DNA from 4 places in the Ferrimonas sp. SCSIO 43195 genome. Region 3 is predicted to be linked to each of the others. Evidence: predicted binding sites of a transcription regulator. Region 3 holds the regulator's gene; each other region holds the start of a gene.
The links. Region 3 encodes LexA, which represses DNA repair genes until DNA is damaged. Its sites were predicted from a motif close to TACTGTATNNNNATACAGTA; they were not measured.
Positions count from the first base shown of each region.

Region 1: a site for LexA is predicted at 1,920-1,939, ahead of recN (DNA repair protein RecN). Genes of this name have one in related genera too.
Region 2: a site for LexA is predicted at 2,601-2,620, ahead of imuA (translesion DNA synthesis-associated protein ImuA). Genes of this name have one in related genera too.
Region 4: a site for LexA is predicted at 2,329-2,348, ahead of J8Z22_RS14425 (YebG family protein). Genes of this name have one in related genera too.

Region 1 is NZ_CP072679.1:969,609-973,819, reverse strand. It holds gene nadK (NAD(+) kinase) at 221-1,105, shown strand; gene J8Z22_RS04690 (SDR family oxidoreductase) at 1,116-1,808, opposite strand; gene recN (DNA repair protein RecN) at 1,964-3,640, shown strand; gene yiaY (L-threonine dehydrogenase) at 3,912-4,211, shown strand, end outside.
Region 2 is NZ_CP072679.1:2,041,666-2,045,876, reverse strand. It holds gene J8Z22_RS09700 (error-prone DNA polymerase) at 1-517, opposite strand, end outside; gene J8Z22_RS09695 (DNA polymerase Y family protein) at 520-1,923, opposite strand; gene imuA (translesion DNA synthesis-associated protein ImuA) at 1,920-2,588, opposite strand; gene J8Z22_RS09685 (MGMT family protein) at 2,763-3,116, shown strand; gene J8Z22_RS09680 (DUF3108 domain-containing protein) at 3,202-3,927, shown strand; gene J8Z22_RS09675 (class II glutamine amidotransferase) at 3,887-4,211, opposite strand, start outside.
Region 3 is NZ_CP072679.1:187,474-191,684, reverse strand. It holds partial or broken gene coxB (cytochrome c oxidase subunit II) at 1-613, opposite strand, end outside; gene J8Z22_RS00880 (SulA-like leucine-rich domain-containing protein) at 1,034-1,483, opposite strand; gene lexA (transcriptional repressor LexA) at 1,483-2,103, opposite strand; gene plsB (glycerol-3-phosphate 1-O-acyltransferase PlsB) at 2,332-4,211, shown strand, end outside.
Region 4 is NZ_CP072679.1:3,108,458-3,112,668, reverse strand. It holds gene J8Z22_RS14435 (ATP-binding protein) at 51-1,421, opposite strand; gene J8Z22_RS14430 (response regulator) at 1,421-2,095, opposite strand; gene J8Z22_RS14425 (YebG family protein) at 2,392-2,688, shown strand; gene J8Z22_RS14420 (hypothetical protein) at 2,848-3,177, opposite strand; gene J8Z22_RS14415 (YibE/F family protein) at 3,301-3,480, opposite strand; gene J8Z22_RS14410 (hypothetical protein) at 3,510-3,656, opposite strand; gene J8Z22_RS14405 (translocation/assembly module TamB domain-containing protein) at 3,649-4,211, opposite strand, start outside.

The sequences.
Region 1 (4,211 bases), 780 kb from region 3:
AATACTCTGTTACCATTGGCTCTGAGCCTATTATGGGGACTGATTTTGTGACTTCAAGGGCTAACGGAGCAATATCCCGGTCGCGAAGGACAATCTGTGCCTGAGCGGCGGCCTCAGCAGTCCTGAGGTGACAAACCGGCAATCCCCGTATATCGTTGACCTAAGTAGAGTAACCCGTCCATGGGGCGCACCTGACCGCCCAATCCGACACGAGACCAACATGCAAACAGCATTTAAAACCATCGGCCTTATTGGCAAACCTCGCCACCAGGGCGCCAACCAGACTCTGGCGCAACTGTTTTACTGGCTTAATAAGCAAGGCTATGAAGTGCTGATCGAATCCGACATCTCCAGAGAGCTGGGCTGCGACAAGGCCGAAGCCGTGGAGATGACTGAGATTGGCGAGCGCTGCGATCTGGCCATCGTGGTCGGCGGTGACGGCAACATGCTGGGGGCGGCACGGGTACTGGCCCGCTATGACGTGGCGGTACTCGGGGTCAACCGCGGCAACCTGGGGTTTCTGACCGACGTCGACCCGGACCAGTTTAAAGAAACCCTGACCAAGGTCCTTGGCGGCGAGTTTGAGACCGAGCAGCGCTTTCTGCTGCACACCGAAGTCCATCGCCACGGCGAACAGAAGAGCCACAATGTGGCGGTCAACGAAGCGGTTCTGCACGCCGGTAAGGTGGCGCACATGATCGATTTCGAGGTCTACATCGACGGTCGTTTCATGTACAGCCAGCGCGCCGACGGCATGATTGTCGCCACCCCCACCGGGTCCACCGCCTACTCGCTGTCGGCGGGCGGCGCCATCCTGACCCCGAACCTCAACGCCAACATTCTGGTGCCGATGTTTCCCCACACCCTCTCCTGCCGCCCCATTGTGGTAGACGGCGACAGCGAGATTACCCTGCGCGCCTCCTGCAGCTCCAGCTCACCGGAGCTGGAGATCAGCTGCGACAGCCAGGTTACTCTGGCCTGCCTGCCCGGCGATGAGATTCGCATTCGCAAGTCCCCTTACGCCCTCAGGCTGATCCACCCCAAGGGCTATAACTACTTCGAAGTGCTGCGCAGCAAACTGGACTGGGGCAGCAAACTGTTCTGATCCCTCAAGCTCAAAACTCGATGGGCTGACCATCACGCAGGAAGGCGCCACTGGGGCCATGATCGTCCAGCGTCGCCGCCCAGGTGATCCAGCGGGCCGCGTCCGCCGGATCCCGGCTGGCCTGAGGCCCGCCCATGTCGGTGCGGGCCCAGCCCGGACACACGGCATTGACCTTGATGCCGTCATCGGCGGTCTCTGCCGCCACCACCCGGGTCAAGGCATTCAAACCGGCCTTGGACACCCGGTAGGCGGCCTGATGCTGCCCCATCTCCGCCAGCGAACCGTAACCGGAGGAGACATTGACGATGCGGCCATATTGGCTGGCTCGCATCAGCGGCAAAATCATCTGGCACATCAGCATCGCCCCGGTCAGGTTGGTGTCCAGAGTCCGCTGCCACTGTGACAAGGTAATGGCCGGCAATGGCAGCCCCTGATCCAGCATAATGCCGGCGTTATTGACCAACACCTCGACCCCTCCGTACAGCTCGGTCAACCAGGCCGCCAACTCCTGCACCTGCTGTGGCCGGGTAACGTCCAGGGCAAACGGACTGGCCTCACCGCCCTGACTTCGAATCGACGCCGCCACCGCCATGGCGTCCTCATGCCGCCGGGCACAGGCCACCACATGAAACTCCTGATCGGCCAACTGATGGGCCACGTGCCAACCCAACCCCCGGTTACTGCCTGTCACCACCGCAATCATACGGACTCTCCCGTCAGTCACCGCCAGTGCGGCCCTTTGAAAACATAGGAAGAGTTACGGCGCTGTACAACTTTTTGCCATTGGTGCTTTACTGAACAGGGAAAATACATATACTGTTATTTCATACAGTATGTCTATTCATACAGGGCAGAGAGATGCTGACTCAACTTACGGTTTCCAATTTCGCCATCGTTAAATTCCTGGAGCTGGATTTTCGCCAGGGCATGACCACCATTACCGGGGAAACCGGTGCCGGTAAATCCATCGCCATCGATGCCCTGGGCCTGTGTCTGGGTGCGCGAGCCGAGGCGGCCATGGTTCGCCCCGGCGCCGGCAAAACCGAGATCAGCGCCTGCTTCGATGTTCGGCGCATCGATGCGGCCCGCCGCTGGCTGGCAGACAACGACCTCGATGACAACGACGAGTGCATTCTGCGCCGTAGCATCAGCAGCGAAGGCCGCTCCAAAGCCTGGATCAATGGCCAACCGGTCCCTCTGGCGCAGCTCAAAGCCCTGGGACAACGGCTGATCACCATCCACGGCCAGCACGCCCATCAGGGGCTGCTGCAGAGCCACACCCAGCTGTCACTGCTGGATCAATACGCCGGCCATCAGGCCTTGCTGCATAAGTGCAGCGACGGCTACCGGCGCTGGAAACACCTGGATAACGAGTTAGCTCGGCTGCAACAGGAGCAGCAGCAGCGCCAGGCGCGCCAACAGTTGCTGGAATACCAGGTACAGGAACTGGACGAGTTTGCCCTCGAACCCGGCGAGTTCGAAGCCATCGAATCTGAGCACCGTCGCCTGGCCAACTGCACCACGCTGATGGAACAGAGCCAGCGGGCGGTGTACCTGCTCAGCGAAGGCGAAGAGGTCAGTGCCGTCAGCTTGTTGCAGCAGGCCATTGCCGAGGTGGAAACCCTGGCCAGTGACGATAAGGCCCTGGAACCGGGGCTGGCGTTGTTGCACGAAGGCTTGATCCAGTTGCAGGAGGGCGCCAACGAACTGGCCCACTACCATCAATCGCTGGAGCTGGACCCGCAACGTTTTGACGAACTGGAGCAGCGCCTGTCCAAAGCCATGACTCTGGCCCGCAAACATCAGGTCAAGGCCGGCGAACTGGCACAGCTGCATCAGACCCTGGCGGAAGAGCTGCAAAGCCTCAGCGCCAGCGAACAGCGGCTGGATGAACTCGACGGAGAGCGGCAACTGGCCATGGACGCCTATCTGCAGGCGGCCCAGCGCCTGAGTAAAAGCCGGCAACGCTACGCCAAAGAGCTGAACAAGTTGGTGACCGCCAACTTGCGTGAACTGGCCCTGCCCCACGCCAAATTCCAAATCGAGGTTCAGTTCGACGACGGCAGTGTGTCTCCGGCCGGTGGGGATCGCATTCAGTTTCAGGTCTCCACCAACCCGGGCCAACCACTGCAACCTCTGGGTAAAGTGGCCTCCGGTGGTGAGCTGTCACGAATCAGCTTGGCGATTCAGGTGATCACCGCCAAGAAGGTCTCAACCCCGACCCTGATCTTTGACGAAGTGGACGTGGGAATCTCCGGCCCCACCGCCGCCGTGGTCGGTCGAATGCTGCGCACCCTGGGAGACGCCACTCAGGTATTTTGCGTCACCCACCTGCCTCAGGTTGCGGGCAACGGCCATAATCACATGTTTGTCAGTAAGTCCACTAAGGGCCAGGTGACCGAAACTCAGATGGCGGCACTGTCGAACGACGATCGCCTCGACGAATTGGCGCGCCTGCTGGGTGGGGACAGCATTACCGAAAATACGCTGGCCAATGCCCGCGAATTATTGATGGAACCTCAACCCCGGGCCTGAATGCCACTCGGCGCAACATCGTGCTGATCGGGCACTCACCCCGATCACACCCCACCCCGAAACCGCGATCCAGATCGCGGTATTTCCGCACGTTATTCTGATTTTTGCCACTCAAGTCGCCGATTTTGCTTCTTTTTTTACATAAGTAGTATTCTCGCCATTTTCTGTAATTTTCACACAAAAATAGGTGCCATATCACACAAAGCCTACCTATTTAGCGTTATTTTGGCCCCAGATAGAGATTTTATTTCACTTTGATAGGAGACTGGCCATGTCAGTTGCAAAGTTCTTCATCCCATCAGTTAACACTCTGGGCACCGGCGCGGTAGACTCCGCCGCCGACGATATCGCCGCACTGGGTTTTAAACGCGCTTTGGTCGTAACCGATAAGGTTCTGGTTGAAGTGGGCCTGGTTGCCAAGGTGACCGCCAAGTTGACTGCCAAAGGGGTGGAAACCGTGATTTTTGACGGTACTCAACCTAACCCAACCGTGGGCAACGTTAACGCCGGTCTGGCGCTGCTGAAAGAGCACGACTGTGATTTCGTTATCTCCCTGGGTGGCGGTTCCCCA
Region 2 (4,211 bases), 1.9 Mb from region 3:
AACGCCGTGACAACGACTCCACCAGTTGCAACCGGCGCTGATCCTGCGGACAAAAATGGCGCTCCAGCAACAGCCAGCAGCGATCGACAAACTCCGATTGCAGCTGCTGGCAGATGGGCGCCAGAGCCGACTCCGGCGCCTCAGCATTCACCAGCAACAACAGCAGGCATTCACTCAGACGCTCGTCGAAATCGGCCCAATGAATCTGGTAGTGTCCTTTCGGACTGCGGCGGCGGCTGCGGGTGATCAATGCCGACAGCTGGCCATAGCCTCGGCGGCTCTGGGCCAGCACCACCACCGTGGCCTCCGGCAACCGAAACTCACTGCCCACCAGCAGCCGAATCTCATGGGTTTTTGCTGCCTCCCAGGCCTTGACGATCCCCGCCAAAGAGCACTCATCAGTCAGGGCGATGGCTCGGTACCCCTGACGGGCCGCCTCCGCCACCAGCTCCTGAGGATGAGAGGCGCCGCGTAGAAAGCTGAAGTTACTCAGGCAGTGCAGCTCAGCGTAGTCCACCACTAGAACCACCCATGGATAAACCAGCCGTCGTGCTGACGAAACGCCCAGCACCAACGATGATCCCCGGTCTGAGCCAGGTAGTAATCCCGGCACACCGGCTCCCCATCCCACCAGCCTGACTCCAGCCGCTCCGGCCCCTGGTGCAACTGAAGTTGCTGTCGGGTCACCGCCTGGGGCTCGAGCAATAACCACGGCGGCCGAGGCCGCGACGCCACCGACTCACTGCCCTCCCCCAAGCCGGCCCAGCGCCAGGCCCGCTCAGGTCGAATCTCATCCACGGTGGCAATGCCCCGAACCCGCTCTGCCCCCAAGCGGGCGCTCAGTTGCGAGATCAACTGCCGCTGCGGCTGCTGACTGGCCACCAATGGCTGACCGTTTTCGCTTAACCCTTCACTCGTCAGGTTCACCGGACTCAACTGTTCACTCTGCAACAGCAACTCCGTAACCGGCTGGTACAGAGTCAGGCGCTCAAACCTCAGCTGCAGCAGCTTAAACAAGGCCTGGCGCTGACTTTCGGCAAATGCCGGACGCAGCACCACCCGGGTGGGTGGCCCCTGACGGTGACTCAGGCTCAGGCTGAATTGACCGCATGCCAACTGCCGCTGACGTAGAAATTCCGCCAGTGCCGCCACCATGCTTTGCAGGGGAAACAACAGCATCGACGCCTGCTCCGCCTCTTCCAGCAGCAACCGCTTCTGTTGAAACTGAGGCGACGGTTGGTACTCAGGGCGGGGATCCGGTAATTCTCCCTGCAATCGTGCCAGGTGCAGCAACAACTCGGCACCAAAACGGGAACCCAGCTCCGCCCGGGGCAAAGCCAGCAGTTGCCCGGCCTGCTGAATGCCCATCTGCATCAATCGCTCACCGCAATCATTTGGCAACTGCAACGCCGTCACCGGCAGTGACCGCAACAAGGCAGCGAGCCGACAAGGGTCGTCGCTGTTGCCATCCAGTCCCTGGCGAGCCAGCACCGTCGCCGCCAGCGGCGTCAGCCCCAGCCCCTGCTGATAGGGTAGCCCCAGCACTTCCAGCCCCCGGTTGATCGCTTGACGCCAGCCATCCAGGCCCTGAAACAGGCGCAGCATGCTGCTGCCTTCGAGCAGCAGTAAATCCGGCGCCACCAGCACCACCCGGCCACTGAAGCCATAGGCCCACTGAGCCAGCTCCAGCAACACCTCTTGCGAGTCCGCCAGCGGCTCCAGCAGCCACAGTGAAGGGCACAGGGCGGTGGCCGTAGCCACACTCTGATCAACGCTAACGCCCTGTGTCTGCGCCACATCGTTGCACTGACGTACCCGCCGCGGCTGGCCGCTGATCAGGGCGGCGGCCGCCGGTTCCGGGTGCGACTGCAATTGGTAGTGCAACGCCAGATCGACAAAATGCAGTCCCAGCCACAGCATCACCAGGGCCCCTGAAACAGTGTTGCCGCTGGCGGCCGCTTCGGCAGGTGCCACCCTTGCGGCTGCACACTGAGCCGCTGCTGGGGCTGACGCCAACCGCCACGCTGCTTGAGGATCTGCAGCGTCGCTCCGCCGGTTTCCAACGCCCAGCGAACCCGCAGGCTGACCGGATGACTGTCGCGCTCGGCCTCCTGAGGGAGAAATACCACCGCCACGCTGCCACTTCGTTCGGCCGCCAGTTGCAAACGCCGGGATTCACTGACTGACAATGCATCGAGCCACAACAACACCCGCCGACAACTGCCACTGGCCAACCCCTGTTCCGCAGCCCACAACTGCTCTTTGCGATCCAGATCCGTCAGACACACCACATTGGCCAGGTCGATCCCCTGCTGCATCCAAGCCGGGGCATAGGGCAGATAAGGCGGACACACCAACAACAACCATTGGCCCTCTCCCGGACACAACAAACGCTGCAACAACAGTGATTCGCCGGCCCCCGGCGTTGCCATCAATACCTCAAGCACGCCCTTGTCAGGCCAGCCCCCATGACACAGGCACCGATCCAGCGCCTCAAAACCGGTGGCGATCCCCCCCTGCTGTTGCTGCCACTGACTGGCCAGCCACAGATCGTCTCGCTGCAATAATGAATCAACGGGTTTTAGCATGATTTTCGCCACAACTGTACATATATACAGTATTAACGATTTTGCACTAAGATCCAACCACCGTGACTCGATGGCGCCCCACCTCTTTCCTTTCCTGAACAGGCACACTGAAAAGCCATCAGAAATTCAGTACACTGCAGCTTCACCTCCAGCAATCAGTACGAGACACGGACCATGAGCGACACCCCAGCCCTGAGTAAGGAGCAGCGTATCTGGCAGGTCTGCCAGTTGGTGCCGGCGGGTAAGGTGGTCAGCTATGGGCAGTTGGCGGATCTGGCCGGACTGCCCGGGCGGGCAAGGTTGGCGGGCAAAGCCCTGCGACTGACACCGGATACCCTGACACTGCCCTGGTACCGGGTCGTTAATGCCGCCGGTAAAATCTCCCTGCCGCCAGGCAGCCCCGGCTTTCAGGAGCAGCAATATCGACTCCGTGAAGAGGGCGTGATGGTCCGCAACGGCCGGGTAAAAATGTCGGAATACCAGTGGCAACCGGATCTGGCCGAGCTGTTGTGGCAACTGCCGTTTTAATCACCAAGTGGCAGGGTCGACTCATTGAGAACAGAGAACTGCTCTACACTCAACACTGTCTGTTCCGTTTCACCAAGGAGAGCCGATGCGAATCTGGCCATTAATGGCGCTGGTCCTTTCCGCCGGCGCCGCCGCCAACCCGCTGTTGCCCTACCGGGCGGATTACCAAGTCTGGCGGGGCGACTCCCAGTTAGGCAGCGGCTATTACCAATTGCAACAGCAGCAGGACGGGATCTACTCTCTGGGCTACCAAAGCAAAGTGGGTTGGCTATTTTTATCGGATACCCGTACCGAGACCAGCGAGTTCAGGGTCAATGACACCACCCTGATGCCCTGGCAATACCACATGACACGCTCAGGAACCGGTCCGGATTTCAGTGCCAGCATCAGTTTTGATTGGCAGCAACAACGCATCGAGGCCCAATACCGGGATGAACGCAAACAGCTGCCCTGGAGCCAACCCAGGTTCGATCCCCTTAGCTATCAGTTGCAGCTGCGGCTGGACGTTGCCCGAGGGGACACCGACATGCTGTACCCCATCGTCTACAAGAACAAAGAACGGGACTACCGCTATAAAGTGGTGGGTAAGGAGACACTGACGCTGCCGTTCGGCACCCTGGACACCATCAAAGTGGCCAGGGATCGTGGCGAAGGCAGCAGCCGTCAGACCTATCTGTGGCTGGCGCTGGAATACCACCATGTACTGGCCAGGCTAATCCAGTACAAAGATGGCGATGTTCAGGCGGAACTGAGGCTGGAACGGCTGACCTTCAGCGAGGCCGGGACGCCGCCACCGGCAGTCCGTCCTTAAACAGCTGCCATTCACCGGGCACCATGGTGTGCCACTGCTCATTGTGGGTCAGGGGACGAGTGGCAATCACCGACACGATGTCAGTTTCGTTGGTTTCACTGGTGAAATCGATCACCATGTCGGTATCGATCAGCTTGGCCTCGCCAAACGGAGCCTTACGGGTAATCCAGCATAAATTATTGCTGCACACCGCCAGCAGGTAGCGACCATCGGTGAGCAACATGTTGAAGACACCCAGTGTGCCCAGCGCTGTGGCCTCGTTGGCCATAAAGCGAAACGCCTGC
Region 3 (4,211 bases):
AGGTGCCAGGCTTGTCCACCCGGGTCCAGGCTTCGTTGATGAACCCCGGGTTGGCGTCCTTTTTCACCGCAAAGGCCGGCACCCACCAGGAGTGGATGACGTCGTCAGAGGTCATCAGGAAACGGACTTTGCGGTTGACGGGAATCACCAACGGCTTATCCACCTCCAGCAGGTAGTTTTCGCCTTTGGCTTCGGCGTCATTGATTTGGCTTTGAGGGGTGGACATCAGGCTGAAAAACTCCACACCCTGGTCGAAATACTTGTAATGCCACTTCCATTGGGAGCCGGTGATCTGAATGGTGAGGTCGGACTGACTGGGATCTTCCATCGCCACCAGAGTTTTGGTGGCAGGCACCGCCATGACGATCAAAATAATGAACGGAATCACCGTCCACAGAATTTCGATCTTGGTACTTTCATGAAAATTGGCGGGCACCGCGCCTTTGGACTTGCGGTGTGCAATCAGGGAGTAGAGCATCACTCCAAACACCACCGCCGCAATGGCACAGCAGATATAGAAAATGGTCATGTGCAGGCCATACACCTGCTCACTGATGGCGGTCACGCCCGGGGTCAGATTGTAATCCGACTCGGCGACCGCCCACACTGGCATCAAGGCGATGATGGCCAGTAAAGCAATCCTTCTCACATCAACTACTCCTCTGTGTATTGCATGACGCAATATCCAGAGAAGAGCAGCACAGTAATGCTCAGCCCTATGAAGCTCCCCTCCCCTTAATCGGTTTGGGCACACAGCCGACGCGGTTCCGCGTGACCGTTACTTCTGCCTCACACAGTTCTTCGACTGTGTCTTTTCTAACCTAATGACATATTTCGATTTGATCAAGATCAAGAATAGCACTCAATCCACGTATGCAAGGGCAAAAAAGAGGAAATCTCTTTAATTTATCGATTGGCAATAGAAAACACTAAGGGTATGAAAAGGTGTATTAAACAGCAGCAACTGAAGGCGAACAAGGTTCATTATTAAGGACAGGCCTGAATCCACGGCTCAAGCCAGCATTCCCCGAGGTTAGTGAATCCAGTTCGACACCAGTTGAGTGGTAATGCGGCTGGTTTGAGATTGAAACAGATAGCCGGAACATTCGGCACGGCGACTGGCCAGCTCCAACCGGCGCCAGTCGCGGGCGGCAATGGTAGGCAACCAGGCCACCACCGCGCTGCAGGTATGCCCGGACAGCGCCTGTTCGACGGCCCACTGGCCTTCGACGTCGTCCTGACAGCGAACGATCAGAATGCGGTCCATGGCCACTCCGGCATTTTGCAGAATCTGTTTCCAACCGAACCTTGGTGGGTTTACCAGCACCAACCAGCGCTGCTTCTGGCTCAACTCCGCCAGCTTCGGTGCCAATTCAGTCAGGGCCGCCGCGCCGCTGTCCAGTCGGGTCAATCTGGGGTTGGTGGACCAATTGCCCTGCCACAGGCCGGGATGACGAAACTGCGTTCCTTGCCGAGTCTTCATTATTGCAATCCTCCGTTTCGAATCACACCCACCGCCAGGCCTTCAATGCTCAGAGGCTCATGCTCCAGGTCCACCACAATGGGTTGGTATTCACTGTTTTCGGCGTGCAGGTACACCAGATTGTCTTTACGCTGAAACCGCTTCACGGTCACATCTTCGCCCACCCTGGCCACCACAATCTGACCGTTGTGAGCCTCCTGCTGACTGTGTACCGCCAACAGATCCCCATCCATAATGCCGATATCGACCATGGAGTCGCCCCGCACCCGCAACAGATAATCGGCATTGGGACGGAACATGCTGGGGTCCAACTGACAATGCTGTTCGATATGCTGCTGAGCCAGAATCGGCTCCCCCGCTGCCACCTGACCGATCAACGGCAACCCCAGTTGCTCCGGTTCCGGACCGGTATCCAACAGGCGAATGCCGCGCGAGGTGCCGGGGACTATCTCGATCACCTGCTTGCGCGCCAACGCCTTCAGATGCTCTTCGGCGGCATTGGCACTGCGAAACCCCAGACGTTTGGCGATCTCCGCACGAGTCGGCGGCATGCCGGTCTCCTGCATATGGTTGCGGATCAGTTCCAGCACCTGGGTCTGTCTCGGGGTTAACGGCTTCATATCTCTACCTGTTTATCTATACAGTACCACTGTGAGTATATACAGGTAGGCGATAAATTCAACAGTAATTTATTGAATTTGACTGGCCAAATCCCCACAGCCGGAACACCCGCTGACAATTGGCCGGTACAGCAGACTGCCGCCTGAGTCGCTTTCGGTGTAGAATCACAACCAGTTAACGAACAAAAAGCGAATAGAACGGTGACCCAAGAATTCTTATCGCCCTGGATGAAGGGCGCACGCTGGCTGCAAAAGCCGGTAGTGAACAGCCGGTTGGTGCCTGAAGACCCCATTGCCGAGCTGGACATCGATACCGACCGGCCCCTGGTGTACGTCATGAGCCACGAGTCGCATTCGGATCTGCTGGCATTGCATGAGGCCTGCCTCAACGCCAACCTGCCAAGCCCGTTGAAACCTCTGCAGATCAAAGGTCAGTCCGTCAGCCGTGTAGTCTGGCTCAACGGCGCCACCCCCCTGTTTGGTAAAGCGAAAAAGGCCGACTTCCTGGCACGGTTCGAGAAGCTGTTGTCGCTGCATCAACAACACGACGACCTGGACGTTCAAGTGGTGCCGGTGTCGCTGATGTGGGGCCGTGATCCGGGCAAAGAGGAAAGCGTTAGCGCCACCCTGCTCAACAAAGAGCAACCCACCTGGCTGCGCAAGTTTTTCATTCTGATGATGCTGGGACGGGATACCTTTATTCGCTTCTCCCGCCCGGTGTCGCTGCGCTATATGGCCGACAAACACGGCACCGACGACAGCATTGCCCAGAAACTGGCTCGGGTGGCGCGAGTCCATTTCGGTCGTCAACGCACCGTGGCCACCGGACCTCGACTGCCGGATCGCGATGCCCTGTTCCGTAGCCTGCTGGCCTCCAAGGGGCTGGATGAGGCGATTCGGGAAGAAGCCAAAAGCAAGAACATCAGTGAAGAGAAAGCCCGCGAACGCGCCCTGGAATACCTGGAGGAGATCGCCGCCGATTACTCCAGCAACCTGATCCGTATCGGTGAGCGGCTGTTGTCCTGGATCTGGAACAAAATCTACAATGGCATCAATGTCCGCGGCGCCGAACAGGTCCGCCAGCTGTCTCAGGACGGCCATGAGATTGTGTTTGTGCCCTGCCACCGCAGCCACATGGACTACCTGCTGCTGTCCTACATCATCTATCAACAGGGGATGGTGCCGCCGCACATCGCCGCCGGGGTCAACCTGAACTTCTGGCCCGCCGGTCCGATTTTCCGTCATGGCGGCGCCTTCTTCATTCGGCGCTCCTTCAAAGGCAACAAGCTGTACGCCGAGGTGTTCCGAGAATACCTGCATCAGCTGTTTGCCCGTGGCTACTCCATTGAGTACTTCTGCGAGGGCGGCCGCTCTCGCACCGGCCGGCTGTTACCGCCGAAGACCGGCATGATCGCCATGACCATTCAAACCGTCCTGCGCGGCATCGAACGGCCCGTCACCCTGGTGCCCATCTACCTGGGCTATGACCATGTGATGGAGGTAGCGACCTATCACAAGGAGCTGAAAGGAAAGAAGAAAGAGAAGGAGGGCATGCTGCAGGTATTGTCCGCCATCAAAAAACTGCGCAACTATGGCGAAGGCTATGTCAACTTTGGTCAGCCGATCACTGTCCATCAGTTCCTCAACGATAAAGTGCCGAACTGGCGCCAGGACACTCAGGCGGATCCGGATCAACGTCAGCCCTGGCTGACCCCGGTGGTCAACGAGCTGGCCGGCCAGTTGATGTGCAACATCAACGATGCCGCCGCCGTCAGCGCCGTGACCCTGACCGCCACCACGCTGCTGGCCACACCACAGCATGCCATGGCCCGAGCCACCCTGGAGAAGCAGCTGGATTTCTACCTGAAGTTGCTGCAGGCGGTACCCTACACCCCCTACACCACCCTGACCGACGGGGACGGCAAGTCGATCCTGAAAACCGTGCTGGATCTGGAGAAATTCCAGCTCAGCCAGGATGAGCTGGGTGAGATCGTCAGCATCGCCGACAACCAGGCGATCACCATGACTTACTACCGCAACAACATCCTGCATCTGATGATTCTGCCCAGCCTGATCGCTTCGCTGGCGCTGAAGTCCGATCACCTCAG
Region 4 (4,211 bases), 1.9 Mb from region 3:
AGTTTAGCGTAAAAAAACATCGCCCGGCCTGGTGCCGGGCAATGATGGGGCTAGCGGGAGGGCTCGAAATCGAGGCGAATCTGGGCGCCCCGCAGTTCGGAGTCATCGATGGTCATGGTGCCCTTGTAGCTCAATACGATGTCGTGCACCACCGCCAGGCCGATGCCCTGGCCGGGGTTGCGGCGGTCGGCGCGAACACCGCGCTCCAGTACTGATTGCCGCATTTCCGGTTCGATACCCGGACCATCGTCTTCTATGGCCATGCACAGTCCGCCATCCACGCCGATCCAGGCGCGAATTCGAACGGTGCTGATGGCAAAGCGGTAGGCGTTTTCCAGCAGGTTACCCAGCATCTCCATCAAATCGTCCTGATTGCCGGGGAAACGGGCCAGGCGGTCAATCTGTAGCTCAACCCGAATCCGTTTCTCCTGGTAGACCTTGCCAAGCATATTGGTCAGCTGTTCCACCGTCGGCAAGATCTCGGCCTGTTCCCGGGTCAGGCCCTGGCGACCGACCACCGCCCGTCGAAGTTGGTATTGAATGATCTGGTCCATCTGTCCCAGTTGCGACAGTATCTCCTGCTGACGGCCGCTCTCGCTCAGGTTGCGATCTTCCATAATGGCATTGGTGGCGGCCAAGCGGGTTTTCAGGCTGTGAGCCAGATCCTTCATGGCGTGCTGATAGGTCTGGCGTTGGTGCTTCTCCTGATCTATCAGTTCATTGAGTGCCTGGGTGACTTCGGTTAGCTCCACCGGATAGTCGGACGACAGCTGCTCATTATCGCCTTTTAGAATCCCCTTTACCTCCTGAGACAACCGCCGCAACGGTCGTAGCCCCCAGAAACCGGCCCCCACCAGCAACAGCCCGGACAGGGGAATAAACAGGCCAACGCGGAAATAGGTCTTGCGTGTGCTCTCGGCCAGTTTCCGCTGAATGCGCTCGGCATCCCTGAGCACCAGCAGGTCATAGGATTTTTGGTTGATGCTCACCGGCACCTTGACGATGGAGTACATGCGGTCGTCGGCCAGGGTCATCAGGTAGGGCGGAGTGTTGCTCTTTGCTTCCTGTCGGACGCGGTTGCAGGTGTCTTGCAGGCTGCGCTTTCTGGCTTCTTCCGATGAGGTGTAGTGATCACGCAGGCCGTTAACGCAGGTGATCAGCAGGTAATCGCTTTTGTGAGGAATGGACTGGTAGTCCTCGATGGGGTTGATGCTTTGCGGCAACATCCCCTCCAGCCGTAATTCGGCGGCAATCATTGGCAGCCGAGCGATGATGTCGTTGGTTTGGTCGACGTAAAAGTCCTGCACTTTCTGCTGATTGATCACCTCGGCCAGCGCCCAGGAGGCGAGGGCGATGATGGCCAGTGAGGTCATCATCAGCCGACGCTGTAGCCGCGGACGCTTGGAGAACAGCGCCTTCATTAGCCGCATACCAGATTAAAGCGGTAGCCTTGCCCTCGAATGGTGACGATGGGGTTGTCCAGGCCGCCTAGGCTCAGCTTCTTCCTCAGCCTAGAGATCATGACCTCGATGGTATTGGGATCCCCCTCTTTATCCTGATACAGGATGTCCAGCAGTCTCTGCTTGGAGATTACCTGTTGATGGTGGCGCATCAGGTATTCGAGAATCTGGTACTCGAATGCGGTCAGTTCCAGTTCGTCGCCGCCCATGGTGGCTTGCTTGGCCCCCATGTCCAGAGACAGGTGCTCACACTCGATCACCGGTTTGACAAAACCGGCGCTGCGGCGCACCAAGGCGTTGAGTCGGGCGATCAACTCCTCAACCTGAAACGGTTTGACCAGGTAGTCATCGGCACCGGCGTTAAGCCCGGCCACCTTGTCTTTCCAGTGATCACGAGCAGTCAGGATCAGAATCGGCTGACGGAAGTCGTTGTCTCTCAGGTGCTGAATCAGGTCGATGCCGTCCTGATCGGGCAGCCCCAGATCCACCACCGCGATGTCGACCGGGTAGTTTTCTGCCAGGTAGCGTCCCTCGCCGGCGGTTTCGGAAGCCATGACCTGATTGCCCATTTCGGTCAGGCGAACCTTAAGGTGATGGCGTAACAGGGCATCGTCTTCAATAACCAGTATTTTCATGTTGTCCTCAAATCGGCGATAAGGGCTCGGCGTGCTCACAATGTTAGGGTGAAAGCATAGTGCTGAAGCTCTGAATCTTTCCTGAACAATACCACATGCATTGAAAACTAGCATAAATACTGAGGCTTAGGTCACGTGAGTTGAACTCAGAGGCTCGTTGTACGCTGTCGGGTTGCAGTTTTGACTGGCGATAACCGCCTTTTTTTGATGACCATCAAATCGAACCCTATAAAGCCTGTATTTATATACAGCATTTAGGTAGGCTGGCGCAAAGTTAATCGATCGGGGGAGCCGAAATGGCAGTCATCGTAAAATACGTAGTTGAGCGGGATGGAGAAGAGAAAATGACCTTTGCCAGCAAAGCTGAGGCGGATGCTTATGACAAAATGTTGGACATTGCCGATGAGCTGGAAGGGGTGCTGCGGGCCAGTGGCCTGATAGAGGATGACGGCGTCAGTGAAGGTCTGGCGTTGTACCTGGCGGAGCAGAAAGAGGCGGTGATGCAGGCGCTAAAGGGCAAGAAGAAAGCCCCGCCAGCGGCCAAAGCTCCCGCCAAGAAGGCGGCCAAGGCGCCAGCCGAAAAAGCCGCCTGATCCCCAAGCATAAAAAAACCGGCTCAATCGAGCCGGCTTGCAAGAATAGGTTGCAGGAAAATAATGATGATTACTTGGTTAGCACTGTCTGTGCGATAACCCAGTGTCGTCATTTTACCATGAGCACCGATGAGGCCCTGCTACCTCATTGGAGGTAAATTAGCCCTGAAAACGCCGCTTCAAGGCGCCAGCAGCCCAGGCGATCAGCAGATTACACAGCATGACACTGCCAAGGATGATCGCCATTCGAATCCAAGGTTGATCGAAAGACAGCCGCATCGAAATCAGCCTGTAGGCGGTGGGTAACCACACAAACAATGTGCCCGCCACCAGCCCCAGCTGCAGCAGAGTCACAGTGATGGCACGCTTACTGAAGAGCAACAGTGGCGCGGCGGTGATCAGCACCGCGGCGATGGCATTGCCATAGCGAAGAAAGTGGGCACCCATGACGAGGTAGGCCAGGGCAAGCAGAGTGATTCTCCACCACATAGAGTCTCCTTAAAGTCCCTCGAAAGCCGCTGTGATTCAGCCGGCTAGGGCATGGGTCAATGATGGTCAGTATTGTCTTACGTTTTAGACCTGCATTTCTGCGAGCGGAGTCATACTCCGGTCTCAGTTTCCTACCACTTTGGAGATAATCTTATTGCCTTCAATCGCTTGCGTTTCTTTGTCCGTGTGCCTTTGCGGGGAGCACTTCGGGCTGTGGCGAAATATCAGGTGCGATAGCCAGGCAGTCAGCGGGATGGTCAGGACGATGCCGACACCGCCGGCCAGGGAGGTGTCATCTTCCATTGTTTCCTGAGGAGGCTTGAACCGGTGCCTTAAGTCGCCAATGCACAGTTGTGGTGATAGCGGGGCACCAGAATGAAGTTGACCACAATCTTGATCCTCATCCGCGGCGTATCCAGTCCCTTGGCGCTGCCGTAGACCGAGCGCCAGAACCACCGAATACTGGTTCGGTTATTCAATGTCGAAACTGTAATAGATATCGAGAGAGTCTTTTAGTGTGTTATTGATCCCCTCAATCCACAACCGATTCTGCAAATAGTAGCGAATGGTTACTTCGGTGATGGGCTCAAATATATTGACCCCATATTTTAAGAATATCTTTTCGCCAATGTAGCCACTGATCGCCACCTGAGCTTCGTCGCCATCGCCTTCGGTGCCGACATTGACGTTGGAAAATCCTAACTCTTCGCCAATGGTGGTTAGCATGCCGCCGGTCTGGGCCAGCCCCAGGTTCACCGCTGCCGAGGCCCACAGGGCGTTGCCACCGTCGGTGCTGCTTAGGCCGCGGCCTTGGGTGATGTAGGACAGAATCTCCTGTTGCTCCATGGTTGGGTTGGAGAACAGGGTCATCTGCGGGGCATTAACGGCGCCGCCGAGGCGAATGCCTGCCACGACGTTTTCGGATTTGATCTCTCGGATGGCTTCTACGTCCAGCGTTGGCAGGGTCGGCGGGCCGTTAAAGATGACCTTGCCCCGTCGAATGGTCAGCCGCTGGCCAAAGGCGGCAAAGCGTC